Regions from separate parts of the Lactococcus sp. genome, predicted to be linked through region 2. Evidence: riboswitches for the same ligand, from Rfam matches in the RefSeq annotation. Region 2 holds a riboswitch; the other holds the start of a gene.
What was found. A riboswitch is a leader RNA that binds a small molecule or an ion and turns the genes downstream of it on or off. The one in region 2 is predicted to bind FMN.

Region 1: linked by a shared signal. The riboswitch ahead of RSC39_RS06200 (ECF transporter S component) and the one ahead of ribD (bifunctional diaminohydroxyphosphoribosylaminopyrimidine deaminase/5-amino-6-(5-phosphoribosylamino)uracil reductase RibD) in region 2 are both predicted to bind FMN.

Annotation. Positions count from the first base shown of each region.
Region 1 covers NZ_JAVXIY010000005.1:71,190-81,704, reverse strand. The annotation lists gene lysA (diaminopimelate decarboxylase) at 1-819, shown strand, start outside; gene RSC39_RS06245 (YneF family protein) at 970-1,209, shown strand; gene racE (glutamate racemase) at 1,384-2,199, shown strand; partial or broken gene RSC39_RS06235 (nucleoside-triphosphate diphosphatase) at 2,206-2,805, shown strand; gene RSC39_RS06230 (metallophosphoesterase) at 2,844-3,347, shown strand; gene cbpB (cyclic-di-AMP-binding protein CbpB) at 3,378-3,839, shown strand; gene xerD (site-specific tyrosine recombinase XerD) at 3,817-4,533, shown strand; gene RSC39_RS06215 (segregation/condensation protein A) at 4,564-5,292, shown strand; gene scpB (SMC-Scp complex subunit ScpB) at 5,285-5,851, shown strand; gene RSC39_RS06205 (pseudouridine synthase) at 5,838-6,557, shown strand; FMN riboswitch at 6,656-6,792, shown strand; gene RSC39_RS06200 (ECF transporter S component) at 6,907-7,527, shown strand; gene RSC39_RS06195 (ABC transporter transmembrane domain-containing protein) at 7,678-9,495, shown strand; gene RSC39_RS06190 (ABC transporter ATP-binding protein) at 9,479-10,515, shown strand, end outside.
Region 2 covers NZ_JAVXIY010000006.1:32,957-43,471, forward strand. The annotation lists gene RSC39_RS06970 (isochorismatase family cysteine hydrolase) at 1-46, shown strand, start outside; gene RSC39_RS06975 (3'-5' exonuclease) at 39-872, shown strand; gene RSC39_RS06980 (GNAT family N-acetyltransferase) at 869-1,318, shown strand; gene parC (DNA topoisomerase IV subunit A) at 1,643-4,117, shown strand; gene RSC39_RS06990 (magnesium transporter CorA family protein) at 4,143-5,048, opposite strand; FMN riboswitch at 5,245-5,361, shown strand; gene ribD (bifunctional diaminohydroxyphosphoribosylaminopyrimidine deaminase/5-amino-6-(5-phosphoribosylamino)uracil reductase RibD) at 5,541-6,629, shown strand; gene ribE (riboflavin synthase) at 6,629-7,276, shown strand; gene RSC39_RS07005 (bifunctional 3,4-dihydroxy-2-butanone-4-phosphate synthase/GTP cyclohydrolase II) at 7,288-8,484, shown strand; gene ribE (6,7-dimethyl-8-ribityllumazine synthase) at 8,511-8,975, shown strand; gene RSC39_RS07015 (LacI family DNA-binding transcriptional regulator) at 9,278-10,273, shown strand; gene RSC39_RS07020 (PTS diacetylchitobiose transporter subunit IIB) at 10,345-10,515, shown strand, end outside.

The sequences.
Region 1 (10,515 bases), on a different contig from region 2:
TTTGCGATGGGTACAAAAATCATGGACAATCCAGAAGAATCAAAATTTGGTATGACCAAAGCACAACTCATTCAAGGAATTAAAGACTTACAAAAACTAGGAGTCAAAGAATTTGGAATGCACAGCTTTCTGGCTTCAAATACTGTGACCAATGATTATTATCCAGAACTCGCCCGCAAACTCTTTGAACTTGCATTAGAAATTCGTCAAGAAACAGGAATTACCCTTGATTTTATTAATTTATCAGGTGGAATCGGTGTAAACTATCGTCCTGATGAAGAAGCCAATGATATCGCAAAAATTGGCCAAGGTGTTCATAAGGCTTATGAAGAAGTATTGACTGCTAATGGCATTGAAAATCTAAAAATTTACACTGAATTAGGTCGTTTTATGCTTGCGCCTCATGGTCACTTGATTACAAAAGTCCTGCATTTAAAAGAAACTTACCGGAAATATGTTGGGGTTGACGCATCAGCAGTTAACTTGATGCGACCAGCTTTTTATGATGCTTACCATCACATCACAGTCGCTGGCAAGGAAAAGCAAGAGGCGACTGTAACCTATGATATTACGGGTTCTTTGTGTGAAAATAATGATAAGTTTGCTAAAGAACGTGCTTTTCCAGAAATCAAAGTAGGAGATTTGTTGGTCATTCATGATACAGGAGCACATGGATTTTCGATGGGTTATCAGTATAATGCGAAGCTAAGAAGTGCTGAAATTTTACTTCAAGAAGATGGAAAAACACGTTTGATTCGTCGAGCAGAAAAGCCAGCTGATTATTTTGAGACATTAGATGGATTTGATTTCAACAATTGATTTATAAAAGTTACTGATGATTCTGTCAGTAAATTATCTTTTTCTCAGTCCTTTTGTCACTAATATAAAGAGCTGACAAAAAGACTAAAATTTGATATAATAAGATGTCATCAATGGCGAAAGCGTTTCGCCAAATTTAGGAGATTCAAAATGAATTTAATCTTAGCTATTTTGCTTATGGTTGTATGCCTTTTGGCAGGTTTTTTCTTGGGAACATGGTTCTCACAACGCCAAACAAAAAAATTACTTATGGACAACCCACCCCTTAACGAAGATGCCGTTCGTCTTATGATGGGATCAATGGGACGTAAACCAAGTGAAGTTCAAGTGCAACAAGTTCTTCGTCAAATTCGTGCTGCTGCAAAGCAATCAGACACAAACAAAAAATAAGCTATTATAATACGCTGAGCGAAGCAGTAGAACAAAGTTCTAAACTCTCTCAGCGTTTGCTTTTATCATCGTAAAAAAATTATCCAAAAAAGACTTGGCTTGAAAATTAAAAAGTCCAAAATGATTTTGGATATTTCAAAATTTTGAATTAGATATTTTAAAAGGAGAAGAAAAATGGACAATCGACCAATCGGCCTCTTGGATTCTGGTGTTGGTGGACTGACTGTTGCTCGCGAACTCCTTAGGCAACTCCCAAATGAAGAAATTGTCTATATTGGAGATACAAGAAGGGCTCCTTATGGCCCACGCAGTCGTGAACAAATCATTGCGTTTACTTGGGATATGGTCAATTTTTTACTTTCAAAAAATGTAAAAATGATCGTCATGGCCTGTAATACAGCTACGGCGATGGCTTTGGAAATCGTCAAAGAAGAATTGGATATTCCAGTGATTGGGGTTATCTTACCTGGGGCAAGCTCAGCCATTCAAAAAACAAAAACAAACAAAATTGGAGTGATTGCCACACAAGCATCCATCCGTTCAGATGAATATCATAAAACAATTGCTCGCAAATCGTCAGCTATTGAAGTCTTAAGTCTTGCCTGCCCTAAGTTTGTTTCAATTGTTGAATCAAATGAAATGGAATCTGAAATTGCTAAAAGAGTGGTCTCAGAAAGTTTGGCTCCACTGGTTGGAAAAATAGATACATTAATTCTAGGCTGCACACACTACCCACTTTTACGGCCCTTGATTCAAGAAACAATGGGGAAAGAAGTTCGTTTGATTGATTCAGGTGCGGAAGCAGTACGAGATATTTCAGTTTTGTTGAACTATTTCGAAATCAATGCTCATGAGCGCAAGGAATTTCAGCACTGTTTTTATACAACAGCAGGGGTCAATTCTTTTCGAGAAATTGCAGAAAAATGGTTAAATATAGGACATCTTCATATTGAACATGCCGAAATAGAGAATTTCAATAAGGAAAAATAAATGGAAAATACACTTATTATTGCGACTAGAAATCCTGGTAAAACAAAAGAATTTAAAAAATTGTTTGCTGACTTTGGTTATGAAATTAAAGACTTATCAGACTACCCAGAACTTCCTGAAATTGAAGAAACAGGAAGTACTTTTGAAGAAAATGCTCGCTTAAAAGCAGAACAAATTGCTGAGTTGACTGGACAAGTAGTTATTGGAGACGATTCAGGACTATGTGTTGATGTACTAGGTGGTTTGCCAGGCATTTGGTCACACCGTTTTTCAGCACCAGACCCTACTGATGAGAAAAATATTGCCAAACTTTTGCATGAACTTGCTCCGACAGCAATTACACCAGAACGTAGAAGCGCTCATTTCCATACTACTTTAGTAGCGGCAAGACCTAATCACGACAGCTTGGTTGTTGAAGCTGATTGGAATGGCTATATCGCCCTTGCTCCTAAAGGGGAAAATGGCTTTGGTTATGATCCTGTTTTTATGGTTGATGCTTTCAGAACCGCTGCAGAATTATCAGAAAAAGAAAAAAATCAACTTTCACATCGAGGTCAAGCACTAAGAAAATTAATGCAAGAACTTCCAGAATGGTTAGAGAAATAAAATTAACATAAAATTAATTATGTAAAAGAGAGGTGCTTATGTTTGTAGTAATGTCTGATTCACACTATGATCGTGAAGTGGTTGAATCTATAAAATCTAAGTATTTGAACGAAGCAACAGCAATATTTCACTGTGGGGATTCAGAACTTCCGAGCTCTGATGAAATTTGGAATGGAATAACTGTTGTTGCGGGGAACTGTGATTATGATGATGGCTATCATGATTTTCTTACTCAAACGGTTGAGGGAAAAAAGGTATTAATTACACATGGTCATCTCTATTATGTTGGTTTGGGCCTAGAACGGTATTCTTATTTTGCTGAAGAACAAGGGGCTGATATTGCCCTATTTGGTCATATTCATCAACCAGTAGCGCAAAAAATAAATAATATTCTTTATGTAAATCCCGGTTCGGTTGCACAACCTAGAGGGAAGTATGATATCAAAATGTATGCTATAATTGAAATTGACGGAGATGAATATATAGTTTCTTATCGAAATCTCCAACATGAACCTATTCCTGAACTACAATTTAGACTCTGAGTCTACAAAGCTCTTTAAGGAGTAACTTACATGATTGATAAAAAAATTGAGGATTTTATTTTGAATCAAAGTGAAACCTTTATGATTCCAGCCTCAAATGTCGCTGTACTTTACGCAGAGCATAATATCGCACATGCGAAACTTATGCTTAGCCAGTACAAATATTCACGAGTTCCAGTTTTGAATGAAAGAAAAGAATATGTGGGAGTTTTAGGTTTAACAGAAATTGTTGAATTTGAAATGGAACAAAATTTCTTTTTTGAAAAGTTACACAATACATCTATTTCTGAAATTGTTAACAAAGAGGTCCAAACGGTTGGTCCCACAGTAACTTTGGAAGAAATGATGCACAAATTAATTAAGGAGCCCTTTCTACCAGTTGTCAAAAGGCAGGAATTTATGGGAATCGTAGTTCGTCAAGAAATATTGAAGGCTTTTAGTGCCTTCGCTCACGACTTTACAAAATATTATGAAATTACCAAACGAGATTGAGGAGTATTTAGTAAGTAGAAACTTTTCTGAAAATACTCGCTCAAATTATTATTATGACTTAGTCTATTTGCAGGCTTTTTTTGAAGATAAGTCTGTCACAGAAGAAGCACTAGAGCTTTACAAACACCAGCTTAGTAAACTCTCTCCCGCGGCACAACGTCGAAAAATTTCGAGTGCCAACCAATATTTTCTATTTTTATATGAAAATAAAAAAATAAACCAGTTTTTCAAAATTAAGCAAGTTGTTCAGAAAAAAACTCAAAGTTCTGAGAGTTATCATCCTATGATAAAAGAATTTCCAGAATTTTATGGACCTCTAAGTTGTCCAGGGCAATTTTTAGCTTTATTGATATTAGAATTTGGTCTTAATTTTGCAGAGATTCAAAAATTAAAATGGGAAAATTTTAATTGGAATTTTAAATATCTCACAATCGAAAAAGCTGGAATAAAACGAGTCTTACCCATTCGAGAAAAATTTGCCATCAGAGTTAAGGCCATAAAAAATGCCGATGAATTATTTGCAAAATCTCGCCAATTCCTATATACAGAATTAAAGAAATTCACTAATTATTCTTCTAAAGAGATTAGGGAACAGTATATTTTGCATCAGGTAAAAGCGGGAAAAACAATATATGAGTTGGCTAACTTACTTGGCTTAAGTACAATTACTACCTTAGAAAAATATTATAGATAGGATTTTTACACTATTTTAATTATGTAAATTATGATCAAAGAAATCAATATAAAAATTAAAAACTTTGAGGGTCCGCTTGATCTTCTCTTACATTTAGTTAGTCAGTACGAAATGGACATCTTTGAAGTCCCTTTAGTACCGGTGATTGAACAGTACCTTATCTATATCCAAACGATGAAAGAACTTGAGTTGGAGTTGGCTGGTGAATATATGCTGATGGCAAGTCAGTTGATGTTGATAAAATCAAGAAGACTTTTGCCAACGGTGACCGAAACTTTTATAGAAGATACCGAGCAGCTTGAATATGATTTATTAGCTCAAATCGACGAATATCGGAAGTATAAAATGCTTTCAGAGGATTTGGACGAATTGCATCAAGAACGTAGTCATTATTATTCTAAATCGAAAACTGAAATCATCACAGATGAGACAGTCTTATTGCAAGATAAAACGGCATTGGATTTGTTCTTAGCCTTTAGTAAAATTTTGGAATTACAAAGGCAACAAATTGAAGATGATAATACAATGATTGCAGCTGAAAAATTTACGATTGCGGATAAAATTTTTGAATTAAATCAAAAATTTACAGAACAAAAAATATGTAAATTTACAGATTTATTTTCAGATAAAACCAATAAAGATGAACTCGTCACAACATTTATGGCTCTTCTAGAATTGATTAAAAATCAGCAAGTTTCTTTTTCTCAAGGAGAGCTCTTTGGAGAAATTATTTTAGAAAGAAAAGAAATTAGTGAATAAGACAGCGACATGTGAACTTTTACTTTTTGTATCTGGAGAAGCTGGTTTAACATTGACAGAGTTGTCATCACTGACAGAAATGTCTAAACAAGCTTGTCAGCAACAAATTGATTATTTGAAAGAAAAATATCATTCTGATAGAGAATCAGCTTTGACAATTATTGAAACGGCTGGAAAATATCGTATGGCCACAAAAGAAGACTTTTCAGAGATTCTTAAAAATTATGCGAAAACTCCACTTAACCAATCTTTGTCAAAATCTGCTCTTGAAGTTCTTTCAATAATTGCTTACAAACAACCATTAACGCGTATTGAGATTGATCAATTACGCGGAGTTAACTCGTCAGGTGTTTTATCTACGCTTCGTGCTTTTGATTTAGTTGAAAAAGTAGGGCAAGTTGAAGCACCGGGACGTCCTAGCCTTTATGCGACTACTGAATTTTTCCTAGATTATATTGGTATCAATAATTTAGAAGAATTACCTGAAATTGATGAGTCAAGATATGTGGCAGAACAACAAACCCTATTTAACGAAAGTGAAGAAAATGAGAATCAATAAATATTTGGCCCATGCAGGAGTGGCAAGCAGACGTAAAGCAGAAGAACTAATTTTGGCGGGAAAAGTGACAGTTAATAATGTCCCGATGACAAATTTAGGTTATCAAGTTTCAACTGGAGATGTCGTCGAAGTTAATGGAGTGGCAGTTTATAATGAAGAACCTGTTTATTATCTATTGAACAAACCAAGAGGTTATATTTCTTCTGTCAGTGATGATAAAGGACGTCAAACGGTGATGGATTTAATGCCTCAAGTTAAAGAACGTATCTATCCAGTAGGGCGTTTGGACTGGGATACTAGTGGCTTACTTTTACTCACGAACGATGGGGAATTCACAAATATGATGACTCACCCAAGTCACGGTGTTGATAAAGTTTATGTGGCCAAGGTTGAAGGACAAGCGAACAAAGAAAACTTGCGTCCCTTAACACTTGGAATGACGATTGAAGGTAAGAAAGTTAGCCCGGCTCGTTATGAAATTATCAAACAAGAAAAAACAAAAAACCATTCAATTGTTAGCTTGACGATTCATGAAGGTCAAAATCATCAAGTTAAGAAGATGTTTGCTGCTGCTGGACTTCCAGTACAAAAATTAAGTCGTATTCAATATGGAACACTTACATTGGATGGACTGCCTACAGGACAATTCCGTCGTTTGAGTAAAAAAGAAGTTTCTCAATTGATTAATGCTGCGCAAGGAAATTAAGCTGATTATTATAAAAGACAATTCTGGTAAAGAGTTGTTTTTTTATTTCTTAAGCAAATCTTATTCTTGATAAGCAAACTATTTTTGTGCTATAATGAGATTATCTTCAGGGCACCGTGTAATTCGGGACCGGCGGTAAATAAGGCTTTGACCTTATGACTCCGCGATTCGCTACGGCGATTGAAGCAGTGAAACTCTGCTAGCGACAGTAAAGTCTGGATGGAAGAAGATGAACAATTTTTGCAGAGTAATCGACCTTGGTCGGCTTACTGTTTTTAGCTAAACCAAAAATGTCTATCAACTTCCTCGAAATTTGAAGAATTATTTTCTCATATTTGGAGGTTTTTTTATGTCTAAAACACGTCGGATGGTATTAATTGCCATGCTTGCTGCATTATCAACAATTTTATTGTTGCCAATTTTGCAGTTTCCGTTATTGCCTGGAATTGATTTTATGAAAGTGGAACTTTCAATCATTCCTGTACTTATAGGAGTCTTTACTTTAGGATTGGGTGATGGATTTATTATCCTCTTTATTCGCTCTGTCTTATGGTATCTTCTATTTAATCAAGGCCCATCAACATGGATTGGAGTTCCAATGAACTTTGTTGCTCTAGGAATTTTCATGGCCATCGTTTGGTTCTTTACAAAGAAGAAGTTTTCAATTAAAAATTATACAGTTGGGATTGTCTTAGCGACTATTGCTTCAGTCCTTGTAATGATGGTATTGAATGTTTTCTATGCTCTACCATTATATCGCCTGGCTGCAGGATTTGATGTTGACAAAATTTTTGCTGGAGCAACACATCTCTTTAACATGGGTTCGCTATCAGTTACTTTAAATCCAACTTACCTCTTAACAGTTGTTTTACCTTTCAATGCCTTGCAATATATCATTTTTGCCCTTGTTTTCGGCTTGATTGTTACTGTATTCAAAAAAAATAAAGTAGTTAAGTTCTATAATGCGTAAATAGCTTATAAAAAGAAGTCTCACTTTTTGTTGAAACTTCTTTTTTTTATTAAAAATATGGGCAATAATGGTTTAAATAGTCTGTTTTAATCGCTTTCTTTATGGTATACTAATATTTAGAATATTATATAATAAATTGGAATAAACTGTATGAAAATTTTTAAAGATTTGTGGTGGTTTTTTAAGGCAGAGAGAAAAGGTTATGGCGTTGGTCTATTGGCCCTTTTTATTGTCTCTTTGACACACTTGATTCCACCTTTAATTATTGGAAAAATCATTGACCATATTGTTAAGCGAAACTTGACTTTATCTTTAATTCTGAGTTTTTCTGGTATTTTACTGTTGACGGCTTTTGTTGAATATGGCTTTCGTTTTCTTTGGTCAACAAATATTTGGGGCGAAGCTTTTAAACTAGAAAAAATTATCCGTAGTCGTCTTTTTAGACATTTCTTGCGAATGGACACCCTTTTTTATCAAAGAAATCGAACGGGCGATTTGATGGCCCATGCGACGAATGACTTGCAAGCGATACAGAGTGTTGCTGGACTTGGGGTTTTGACTTGGGCGGATTCTTTAATGACGGGCGGGATGACAATCATCGCCATGCTTTTATTTATCGACTGGCGTTTGACGATTATTGCTGTCCTTCCTTTACCTTTGTTAGCGTTAGTATCTAAAATTTTGGGAGACAAAATTCATGTGAGTTTTGAACACGCTCAAGAAACATTTTCGGAAATGAATGATAAAGTTCAAGAATCAATCACAGGAATGAAAGCAATCAAATCTTTTGGCGAAGAAGAACAAGATATGGCTGATTTTCAAGATAAATTGGATAATATTGATAAAGCCTTTGTTCGGGTCAATTGGATTGATTCAATGTATGACCCTCTAATTACTCTGATTGTCGGATTATCTTACACTCTGACAATTCTTTTAGGGGGATATTATGTTGTTCATCATGTCTTAACCCTTGGTCAACTGGTTGCTTTTGTGACTTATATTGGAAATTTAGTTTGGCCGATGTTTGCAATTGGTGTCCTCTTTAATGTTATTGAACGTGGACGAGCTTCCTATAGTCGAGTAGATAAATTATTAGCTCAAAAAGCAGAATCTAAGATTTCTGAGGGGACTTTAAAAATGCCCAAAGAAGGTGATTTATCTTTTGATATTGAAAGTTTTACTTATCCGAATGAAAATGAAGGACGAAATCTGGAGAAAGTTCAATTTAATTTAAAAGAAGGTCAAGTTTTAGGTTTGGTTGGGCGGACTGGTGCAGGTAAATCAACAATCATTAAACTTTTAATGCGAGAGTTTGACCATTACAAAGGACAAATCACCTTTGCTGATCAGGATATAAAGAATTATCAGTTAGATGAGTATTTGCCAGCAATTGGTTATGTTCCACAAGAACATTTTCTATTTTCGATGTCTGTCAGAGACAATATTCGCTTTGCCAAGATATCAGCGAGTCAAGAAGAAGTTGAAATTGCAGCCAAAACGGCTGGAATTCATGATGATATTATTACTTTTCCTGAAGGATATGACACTTTGGTCGGTGAGCGTGGGGTTTCGCTTTCTGGTGGACAAAAACAAAGATTATCTATTGCGAGGGCACTGCTTATTCAGCCTAAATTATTGATTTTAGATGATGCATTATCAGCGGTTGACGCCAAGACCGAACAGTTGATTTTGTCAAACTTGAAGGCTCTGCGTCATGAGAGTTCAACACTGGTTGTCAGCCACAGATTGTCATCAGTAATGGAAGCTAATGAAATTCTTGTTTTAGACGAAGGAAAAATTATTGAGCGTGGTCTGCATGAAGATTTGGTGAAAACAGGGGGCTGGTATGCTCAAATGTGGCAAATGCAACAAATTGAAAGTCATTTAACAGCCACTGATAAAGATGAAAATTTACTGACAGGTTCGTCAGTAAATCGGGAAGGAGAAGAAAATGGAGAAATCTACTGACAAAATGTCTGTCAGAGAAAGTTGGCAAGTTTTTAAATTTATTTTTAAATTCTTACTTCCTTTCAAAAGGTATTTTATTTGGGCTTTTGTTTTTAGTGTGATTACAACAGCTCTGGCTTCACTGATGCCTTTTGTTTTATCAGTTTTTATGGATTCTTATTTGACTCCAATGAAGGCAAATGACCAGATTATTTTCTATTTTGCAGGACTTTATCTGCTTCTAGCAATAATTAATTCAATTGCTTTCTTTTTCAAATGGAATTATCTTCAGAATGGTTCAATTTTTGTCAATCAATACATTCGTAAGAAAGTTTATGGAAAAATTCATCAGCTAGGTATGAGATATTTTGATCAGAAGCCAACAGGCTGGCTGATAACCAGAATTACAAATGATACTGATTTATTTGATTTCTGGCAGACTTTATTTAATGCATTGACAAGTGTTCTTTCGATTGTCATTGCATTTGTTGCTTTGTTTGTTATTGACCACAAAATTGCTCTGGTAATGTTGTTGATTTTGCCATTATTGATTTTGGCAGTTATCATTTATCAAAAAGTGAGTACAAAAGTTTACCAAGCCATGCTTGCTAAACGTTCAGAGTTAAACACGAAATTAAATGAATACATTTCTGGTATGAGGATCATTCAACAGTTTCGTCAAGAAAGTCGTTTGGGAAATGAATTTGAAAAAACAAATGATGAATACTATGGTTATAGAAAAAAAGTCATTCAAATTAATGGTATTTTGCTGAGTCCTCTGGTAAACTTCTTGATGGCAATTTCTATTGTAGTAGTCTTACTGATGTATTCTAATCGGAGTTTACATGCAGTGGTTGAAGCAGGATTAATTTACGCCTTTATCAGTAATGTTCAAATTTACTTTAATCCTATTTCAGGACTAATGGATTCTTTGTCAAACTTTTCAAATGGTTTAGTGGCTTCTAGTCGAATTAAAACAATTATGGAAGAACAGGAATTTGCCCCAAAACAAGGAAATGAAAGTTCTGTCAGCCAAGCTCC
Region 2 (10,515 bases):
CATTAAAACAAAAGAAATTATTGAGGAACTAAATAAAAATGTCTGAGAAATATGTCGTATTTGACTTTGAAACCACAGGATTTTCTGCACAAAAAAATGAAATTATTCAAATTGGTGCGGTAAAATATGATGAAAATAATCAAGAACTTGCCAGATTTAATCAATTAGTAAAAAACCAACGTTCTTATGTTTCGACAGAAATTACCCAATTGACTGGGATAAAACCAGCGGATTTATTGAATCAACCAACGATTGAAGAAATCTTACCTGATTTTTTAGATTTTATCAAAGGTCATTTATTAGTGGCACATAACGCACCTTTTGATATTTCATTCCTCTATCAAGCGATTATTGATTGCGCCATCACCGATGTTGAAGCTTTTCGTGTTTATGATACTTTAGCAGAAAGTAAAAAACTTCTGACCATGTCCTCTTATGCTTTGGAAAATTTCAAAGATTTACTGGAAATGAATGATTTACGTTCGCATGATGCCCTTAATGACTGTCTAATTACAGCTAAACTCTATCAATATTTACAAAAAATTGAAGAAGTTGAGCGGTCAGTAGAATCAGAAGTTGCTGACGAACTTGGTCAGTTAGATTTATTTGGTGACAGTTCTGATGAAATTACTGACAGCATTCGTCGAAAGTTAAACTTACCCATTACCAAGGCTTTGGTCTACTATCAGCAAAATTTGGAACGAAAATGGGAACGGTTTGAAGTTCTAGGAATTTCGGTTGAACGAGAATATTCTACAGGTTCAAGTCTAAAAATTCGTTTACATAATTCAGAAAAAGTGAAAATTCATTCTGATTTTCTAAAAGAAATGCAAAAAGCCAATTTCGTCACGATTATGGAGGAAGAGAAATGACAGCAATTTGGAAATTAAAAAAATTTAATCAATTAACAACAGACGAGATGTATCAACTTTTGAGTTTGCGTACGGCTGTCTTTGTTGTGGAGCAAAATTGTCCTTACCAAGAACTTGACGGTAAAGACCAAGAGGCGCAACATCTTTGGTTAGAAAATGACAAAGGAGAATTGATGGCTCTTTGTCGCCTTCTTCCACAAGGGATTTCATTTAATGAAGCCTCGATTGGTCGGGTCCTTGTTAATCCTGAATTTCGTGGACAAAATCTCGGACGGGGTCTTATTGATAAGGCTTTGGAAGTTCTCAAAGAAAATGGGGAAGCAGCAGTAACTATCGAGGCCCAATATTATTTACGAGATTTTTATGCTTCATTTGGCTTTGTTGAAAATTCAGAACCCTTTTATGAAGACGATATTAAACATGTAAATATGATATTGAACTTCTAACGTAAATCTTTTGCTGACAGCTTTGTCTAAAAATGCCGTTTGTGTTTTTTGCACCTTACGGGTTTTTTACTGTTTTCGTCAGTAATTTTTTTGCTTGAAATCAATCTGTCAGTAGCTTTAAAAATGATAAACACTTTCCTTCCTTTTGCCCAATAAATAATGTGTCAGTTTTTTTCGTTTTAATTTTGTGGTAGAATAGGAAAAGTGATTTTATATTATAGTCTGATAGACTAGAAGAACTGTCAGTAAAAATCATTCTTATTATAAGTTAATAAAAAAATTAGTATAAAAATTAAAGAAATTTTCTAAAAAGAAAGTTGAAATATGTCAAACATTCAAACCTTACCATTAGAAGATATAATGGGCGACCGATTTGGTCGATATTCAAAATATATCATTCAGGAGCGGGCGCTACCCGACATCCGTGATGGTTTAAAACCCGTACAGCGTCGAATTCTTTATTCGATGAACAAAGACGGAAATACCTTTGATAAGTCCTACCGTAAGTCAGCCAAATCGGTCGGGAACGTCATGGGTAATTTCCACCCACATGGAGATAGCTCAATCTATGAAGCGATGATTCGGATGAGTCAAGACTGGAAAATGGGCGAACCTTTAATTGAAATGCACGGGAATAACGGTTCAATGGATGGTGATCCACCTGCCGCAATGCGTTATACAGAAGCTCGTCTCTCAGAAATTTCTGGTTACCTTTTATCAGATATTGAGAAAGATACCGTAAGTCAGGCTTGGAACTTTGATGATACAGAGAAAGAACCAACCGTTTTACCAGCTGCTTTTCCAAATCTTTTAGTCAATGGTTCAACCGGGATATCAGCCGGTTATGCCACGGATATTCCTCCTCATAATCTTGGCGAAGTGATTGATGCCACCATTCACATGATTGACCACCCTAAAGTCGATGTTGACAAAATCATGGAATTTTTACCTGGACCCGATTTTCCTACTGGCGGAATCATTCAAGGGAAAGGCGAGATTAGAAAAGCTTATGAAAAAGGTAAAGGCCGCATTGTTGTTCGTTCAAAAGTTGATATTGAACCAATGAAAGGTGGGCGTGAGCAACTTATCGTCACTGAAATTCCATTTGAATTAAATAAAGCAAATTTGGTCAAGAAAATTGATGATGTTCGTGTCAATGCAAAAGTCCCAGGTATTGCTGAAGTTCGTGATGAATCTGACCGCGAAGGATTGCGGATTGCAATTGAATTGAAAAAAGAAGCCGATAGTCAACTTGTTTTAAATTACTTGTTTAAAAATACTGATTTACAAGTGAATTATAACTTTAACATGGTTGCTATTGACAACATGACACCTGTCCAAACCGGCGTTTTGCAAATGCTACGTTCTTACGTAAAACATCGGGAAGATGTCATCATCAAACGCTCGCAATTTGACCTAAATAAAGCGGAAAAAAGACTTCACTTAGTTGAAGGATTGATTCGTATGGTTTCCATTTTAGATGAAGTGGTGGCGACGATTCGTGCTTCTGAAAATAAAGCAGACGCTAAAGAAAATATTAAAGTTTCATTTGGATTTACTGAAGAACAAGCCGAAGCTATTGTTACTTTACAACTTTATCGTTTGACAAATACCGACATTGTCACTTTGCAAAATGAACAAGCAGAGTTAGAACAAAAAATTCTCGAACTTAAAGCAATTATTAATGACGAACGGACACTCTTTAATTTAATGAAGCGCGAACTGCGTGAAGTGAAGAAAAAATTTGCCAGACCACGCCGTAGTGAACTTCAAGATGAAGTGCAAACCATTGAGATAGAAGCTAGTGAATTGATTGTCGCTGAAGATACTGTCGTTTCAGTAACTCGTTCAGGTTATATCAAACGAACATCACCTCGGTCATTTGCTTCATCAGCACTTGAAGAAATCGGGAAACGTGATGATGACGAGTTGCTTTACTATGCTAATGCTAAAACAACACAACATCTCTTGATTTTCACAAATCTTGGTAATGTGATTTACCGTCCAATTCATGAACTTTCTGACGTTCGCTGGAAGGATATTGGAGAACATTTGTCACAAAGTCTTTCTAATTTTTCATCTGATGAAAAAGTAATTTATGTTCAAATTGTTGATGCATTTGCAGGTGAAAATCTAGTCGTGGCTACACGAAATGGACAAATTAAACAAATTGAACGTGAAAGTTTTTCACCATGGCGAACTTACCGCTCGAAATCAACTCCTTATGCTAAACTTAAAGGAAATGATGATGAAGTTGTGCTCATTAGTCCTGTTCAATTTACTGACCTCATGCTTATTTCTGAAAATGGCTATGCCCTCCGCTTTAATCTTGATGATGTTCCAGTCTTGGGTGCTAGAGCAGCAGGTGTGAAGGCAATGAATCTTAAAAATGATGATAAGATAAAAGCAGCTTTCTTTGTCAACTCAAATAGTTGGTATCTGTTGACTCAACGGGCATTTATCAAACGAGTTAAAACAGAGGATATTCCAGCCACATCACGAGCAAATCGAGGGCTTCAAGTTTTAAGAACATTGAAGACAAATAACCATACCGTATTTGCGGCTGGCTTAATCAAGTCAACTGCTGATTTATCAGCATTGACCGAAGAATTAGATTTGTTCAGTCAAGCTAAAGCACCAGCGACAAAAGAAACTGATGAACAAGTATTAGAAGTTATCAGTGAGACTGGCAAGAAATATGATATTAATTTGTGCGATTTATCATTATCAGATCGAACAAGCAATGGACATCCAATTGCTGATGACCTTGAAAAAATTGCAAGCGTAAAAATAAAATAAAAAAATCAGCTTTTGCTGATTTTTTTTATTGTCTTCGACCAATAATATAACGAAAGAGGGCGGCATATAGTAGCCAAAGAATGATACATGCGCCAATAATCCAGACCCAAGCATCTTTTTGATGAGTGAGCGGAAGCGGAACATTCATTCCAAAAAAACCAGTAATGACGGCCAAACCAGCTAAAAGAACTGATACGATAGTTAAGGTCGTCATATTATCATTTAGATTATTATTAAGGACATTATTATAAGTTCCGGCCAACTGTTCAAGAATTTGTGCATTGAGCTGAGTCATACTTGCAAGCTGTTGGGCTTCGATTATCGCATCTTCAAGCTGTTCTTTTTCAGTTTCATTGAACTGTCTGTAAATACTTTTAGTTTTAAGCTGCTCAAGTAGTAAAGTATTTTGATTGGCACTAGACACAATGTAGAGCATTCCCGTTTCAATATCAGAAAGTGCGAGCAAATTTTTCTTGGTTGTTTTTTCACGCAATTTTTGATTAATTTCTTCTTTAGACTTATCAATTTTTTCCAAATAAGGAAAGAAAGCCTCGGAAATTAAAAATAAACTGATAAAAAGAAGTTGATAGACCGTTTGTGGCTTATTTTGTAAACAATAACTTTTTATTTGATTAATTAAGTATTCATTTTCTGGATGATAGAGTGTAATTAATCGTTTTTTTTGTGCTACAAAGGTAACGGGAACTGTCTTGTAATGAGCTTCTGACTTGAGTAAATCTAAACTATTAAAAATAAGCACAAAGTCTTGGCTGTCAGGAATAAATTCTGTATGGGGACGTTCGTTTTTATCTTCGGCATATTGAAGTGTTTCTAGGTCAATGCCATAAGTAGCAAGCTCAGAAGTATTTCTAAGGTCCTCAACATTAAAAGAAAGCCAAGTGAGCTGATCATTTATTTTTATTTCTTGCATGATATTATCCTATTGTTCTAATAGAGCCATTTTAGCAAAATTGTAATTTTTGAGCAAATATATAAATATAATATTATTTGATAAATAAATATATCATTAGACTTTTGATAGGACCTTCAAAATAATTATTTTAAAGAATACGTTTTTATATCTTGACAATCTTTAAAATTAAATGCTATACTTTAGCTACAATTTAATAAATCTTCAGGGCAGGGTGGAATTCCCTACCGGCGGTATAGCCCGCGAGCTGCTAGCAGCATGATTCGGTGAAACTCCGAGGCCGACAGTATAGTCTGGATGAAAGAAGATAAAAACCCATAATACTCATGATAGTATTATGTCTATTTAGCCTTAAACTCTGGAGTGAATCTATCTAATTCACTCCATTTTTGGTTTTTTTTGAGCTGTTTTTTTGCTTGAATAAAATAGAAAATTATCCTAAGCCCTTGAAATATTATTTTGGGGCTTATTTTTTTTAGAAAGGATAAATGGATGGAAAATGATGAGCATTTTATGAATTTAGCAATCCTACTAGCTCGAAAAGGCGAGGGAAACGTTAATCCAAATCCTCAAGTAGGAGCGATTATTGTCAATGATGGTCGAATTATTGGTCAAGGTTATCATGAGAAATATGGAGAAGCACATGCGGAAATCAATGCATTTAAATCTTGTATAGAATCACCGAAGGGGTCAACCATTTATGTGACCTTAGAACCTTGTGCCCACCAAGGCAAGCAACCGCCTTGTTTTGAAGCAATCATCAAAAATAAAGTGAAGCGTGTAGTCATTGGGAGTCTAGACCCAAATCCTTTAGTAGCTGGTAAGGGAATTGAAGCAATGAAAAAAGCTGGAATTGATGTTTCATTAAAAGTTCTAGAAAAAGAGTGCAAAGACTTAAATAAGATTTTTTTTCATTACGTCACTCAAAGAACCCCCTACGTCATGATGAAGTATGCGATGACTCTTGATGGAAAAATTGCGACTTATAAAGGTCAATCCAAATGGATTACAGGTGAAAAAGCAAGACAAAAGGTACATGAAGACCGTTCACGTTTCATGGCAATCATGATTGGTGTTGAAACACTTCTGAAAGATGACCCACAATTAACTGCCAGAATAAAAAATGGGATAAATCCAATTAGAATTATTTGTGATACTCAACTTCGAACTCCTCTTACGTCTAAGATTGTTTCTACTGCATTTAAAATTCCAACAATCATTGCTACCTCAAATGAAAACATTCAAAAACATCAAGCTTTTATTGAAGCTGGTTGTGAGATTTTACTAGTTTCTTCCATATCTGAACATTTGGATTTGAAAGATTTAATCACTAAGTTAGGAGAAAGAGAAATTGATAGTCTTATTTTAGAAGGGGGAGCAAGACTCAACGCTTCAGCATTAAAAGCAGGAATTGTTCAAAAAGTTCAGGCCTATATTGCCCCTAAAATATTTGGTGGGAAAGAAGCTCGAAGTCCTGTTGAAGGACAAGGAGTAGAGCATCCCAATCAAGCCTATTTACTAGACCGACCGAAAGTGGTCTATTTAGGAGAAGATATATTATTAGAAAGTGAGCTCATTTAATGTTTACAGGAATTATTGAGGAAATAGGAGAAGTAACTCAAATTCAAAAGAGAGATAAGTCGTCTAAATTAAGCATTCGAGCTTCCAGCATCTTCGAAGATTTAAAACTTGGGGATTCTATCTCAACAAATGGTCTCTGTTTGACTGTTTCCGCATTTAATCATAAAGAATTTACAGCAGATGTTATGCCAGAGAGTTTCAAGCGTTCAAATTTAGGGGAATTAAAAGTAGGAAGTAAAGTTAATTTAGAGCGAGCAATGGCTCTAAATGGTCGATTTGGCGGGCATATTGTTTCAGGGCATATTGATGGCACAGGAAAGATTTTATCAATCAAGAAGGAAGAAAATGCGGTTTGGTTTGAAGTTCAAACAACTGTAGACTTAATGAAATATGTTGTTGAAAAAGGCTCTATTACGATTGATGGCATCAGTCTTACGGTGGCTCATGTGACTTCAAAATCTTTTAGTGTGTCAATAATTCCTCATACTATCAAAGAGACCATATTGTCTGGAAAGAAGGTTGGAGATAAAGTTAATTTGGAGAACGATATATTGGGTAAATATATCGAAAAATTACTTACTGGGAAAGATTCTTTTACAGGGCCTTCCTTGCTGACAAAGGATAAAATAATTGATTATGGATTTTAAGAGGAGATAAAATGTTTCAATATAATACAGTAGAAGAAGCCTTAACAGCCCTTAAAGCAGGTGAAATAATTATTGTCACTGATGATGAGAATAGAGAAAATGAAGGAGATCTGATTTGTGCAGCCGAAATGATTAGTCCAGAAAAGATAAATTTCATGGCCAGTCAGGCAAAGGGATTAATTTGTAGTCCGATGAGTGAAAAATATGCTAAGAGTCTGCATTTGTCAGCAATGACGGAGAGAAATACAGACAACCACGGGACAGCTTTTACTGTTTCTGTCGATCATGTAGAGACAAGTACAGGGGTATCAGCCTTTGACCGTTCGCTGACTATTAGAAAACTTGCTGATGAAGAAAGTTCAGTCGAAGATTTTCGAAGACCTGGTCATGTCTTTCCTCTGATTGCAAAGAAAAATGGAGTCTTAGAACGCAATGGACACACAGAAGCAACAGTTGATTTGTTACGACTTGCTGGTCTAAAGGAAGTGGGAGTTTGTGTTGAAATAATGGCCGAAGATGGCAGCATGATGCGCACAGAAGAACTTCAAGAAAAAGCAAAAGAATGGGACTTGAATTTTATTACAATCAAGGCCATACAAGAATATCGAAAACAAAATGAACAACTGGTTGAGCAAGTTACCAGAGCGAAACTTCCAACAAAATATGGTTATTTTGAAATCTTTGGGTTTGTCAATAAAACAAATGGTGAGCATCATGTCGCCCTAGTTAAGGGGGACATTGGAGAGGGAGAAGCAGTGCTTTGCCGAGTTCATTCGGAATGTTTGACTGGAGATGCTTTTGGCTCAATGAAATGTGATTGTGGTGAACAATTAGAACAAGCTCTAACACAGATAAATGCCGAGGGACGAGGGATTTTATTATATCTTCGGCAAGAAGGGCGAGGAATCGGTTTAATCAACAAACTTCGTGCTTATTCACTTCAAGATGAGGGGCTTGATACAATTGAAGCAAATTTAGCCCTGGGTTTTGAAGAAGATGCGCGTGAATACTCCATAGGTGCTCAAATTCTGAAAACACTTGGTGTGAAGTCTTTAAGATTAATGACTAATAACCCACAAAAAATCAATGATTTTTCAAAATATGGACTACCAGTTAAAGAAAGAGTTCCAATTCAAATTAAAGAAAATGAATTTGATCAGGATTATTTAAAAGTAAAGCAAACTAAAATGGGACATTTGTTCGATTAAAATAAAAAGAAAGCATGGATAGAAAAATGACAGTATTTGAGGGAAATTTAACAACAGGAAATGCCAAATATGGAATTGTAGTTGCACGTTTTAACGAATTCATCAACGCAAAACTCTTAGCAGGGGCCTTAGATGCTCTCAAAAGACATGGTGTTCAAGAAGAACAAATTGATATTGCTTGGGTGCCAGGAGCATTTGAAATTCCACTTATTGCGCAAAAAATGGCGAGTTCAGATAAATATGATGCCATTATCTGCTTAGGTACGGTGATTCGAGGTTCTACTTCACATTATGATTTTGTTTGTAGCGAGGTTTCTAAAGGGATTGCCCATGTTTCACTGAACTCAAATATCCCTGTTATGTTTGGAGTACTGACGACAGAGAATATTGAACAAGCGATTGAACGTTCAGGAACAAAAGCAGGAAATAAAGGATTTGAGGTAGCAGTTGGTGCGATTGAGATGGTTGATTTGATGGCTAAAATGTCTTAAGGTGTTTAAAATTTGAAATCAGACAAAATTCAAGAGTTCTGCAAAGAAAATCAATTAATAAAAAATAAAAGGAAAGCTCCATATTGGGTTTCCTTTTATTTTTTATTAATACTTTTTTTGTTTATATGTTTTAGAAATCATTTTCTAGGAAGGTTTATTAAAAAAATATTATTTTAAGAGTCTATCACCCGAATGGTTCTTAGCTTCTTATTTTAGATAAACATAAGACACATGAAACTTAAAAAAAAACAGTAATTATGGTAAGCTTATGTTAGAAAAGATAGTTAAAGTTGGTACATGATATGGTAACGATTAGAGAAGTCGCAAAAAAAGCTGGTGTTTCTATAGGAACAGTCTCTAGGTATTTGAATGGTCATCAATTAAAAAAACAAAATATGATAAATGTTAAGAATGCTATTGAGACCTTAGGATTCGAAGAGAACATTATTGCAAAGGGTTTAAAAAATAATCGAAGTCATTCAGTTGGAGTACTTGTTAACTCGTTAACTGATGTTTTCGCAACTTCTATTGTGTCCGATTTGGAAAACTACTTAGAAGAAAACAATTATAGTCTTTTACTAGGCGATTATCAAAATGATTATCAAAAGTTGGAAAGAAAATTAGAATTCTTAAGATCTAGATCAGTTGATGGTATTGTAGTATTTCATTTAGAAGAAAATTTACAAATCTTAAATAAATTAAGAGCAGAAGGTGTAGCAATTGTCGCAGTAGATTCTCCAATCAAAGGTTTTAAAAGTGATACTGTATTGGTAGATAATTATCAAGCCTCTTTTAATGTAGTAGATAAGTTATATGAAAATGGACACAGAAATATAGGGATTGTTGCGGGAACAACAGATAGATATATTGGTTCAGAACGTTTCAAGGGTTATGAAGATAGTATGAAAGCTAAAGGGATATTTTCCAAAAATCTAATTGTTAGTGGAGACTATACAAAAGAAGCGGGTTATGTTGGGGCTTTGAAATTGATAGAAAATAAAGAACTAACAGCGATTTATTCAACGAATTACTATATGACTCTGGGAGTAGTTCAGGCTCTATTTGAAAAGAGAATCAAAATTCCAGAAGATATTTCTATTATTGGATTTGACCATTTTGAGCTCAGTGATATTATTGAACCTAAACTAACGGTAATCGAACAACCAATTAAGGAGATGGGAAATAAAATTGGTGAATTAATTTTAAAGAGAATCAAGGATAAAAATCAGGGACAGACAACGACAGTAGAAATTAATACAAGTTTATTATGGAGAAAATCTGTAAAAAAAATAAATTAAGCTTGAAATTAAATCGCTTTCATGATATACTGTTCTTGTAAAATTAAAACGGTTCAAAAAGGAGGACATTTATGAAAATTTTACTTGCGTGTGGTGGTGGTATGAGCTCTTCTATCTTAGCTGAAAATCTGGTTGAAGAAGCTAAAAGACAAGGGAATACTGACTTTATGATGGAAGCAACAGGTACGGAAGAAGTTTCTTTAAAAATGCAACAGGATAACTGGGACGCGTTGTTATTGGCT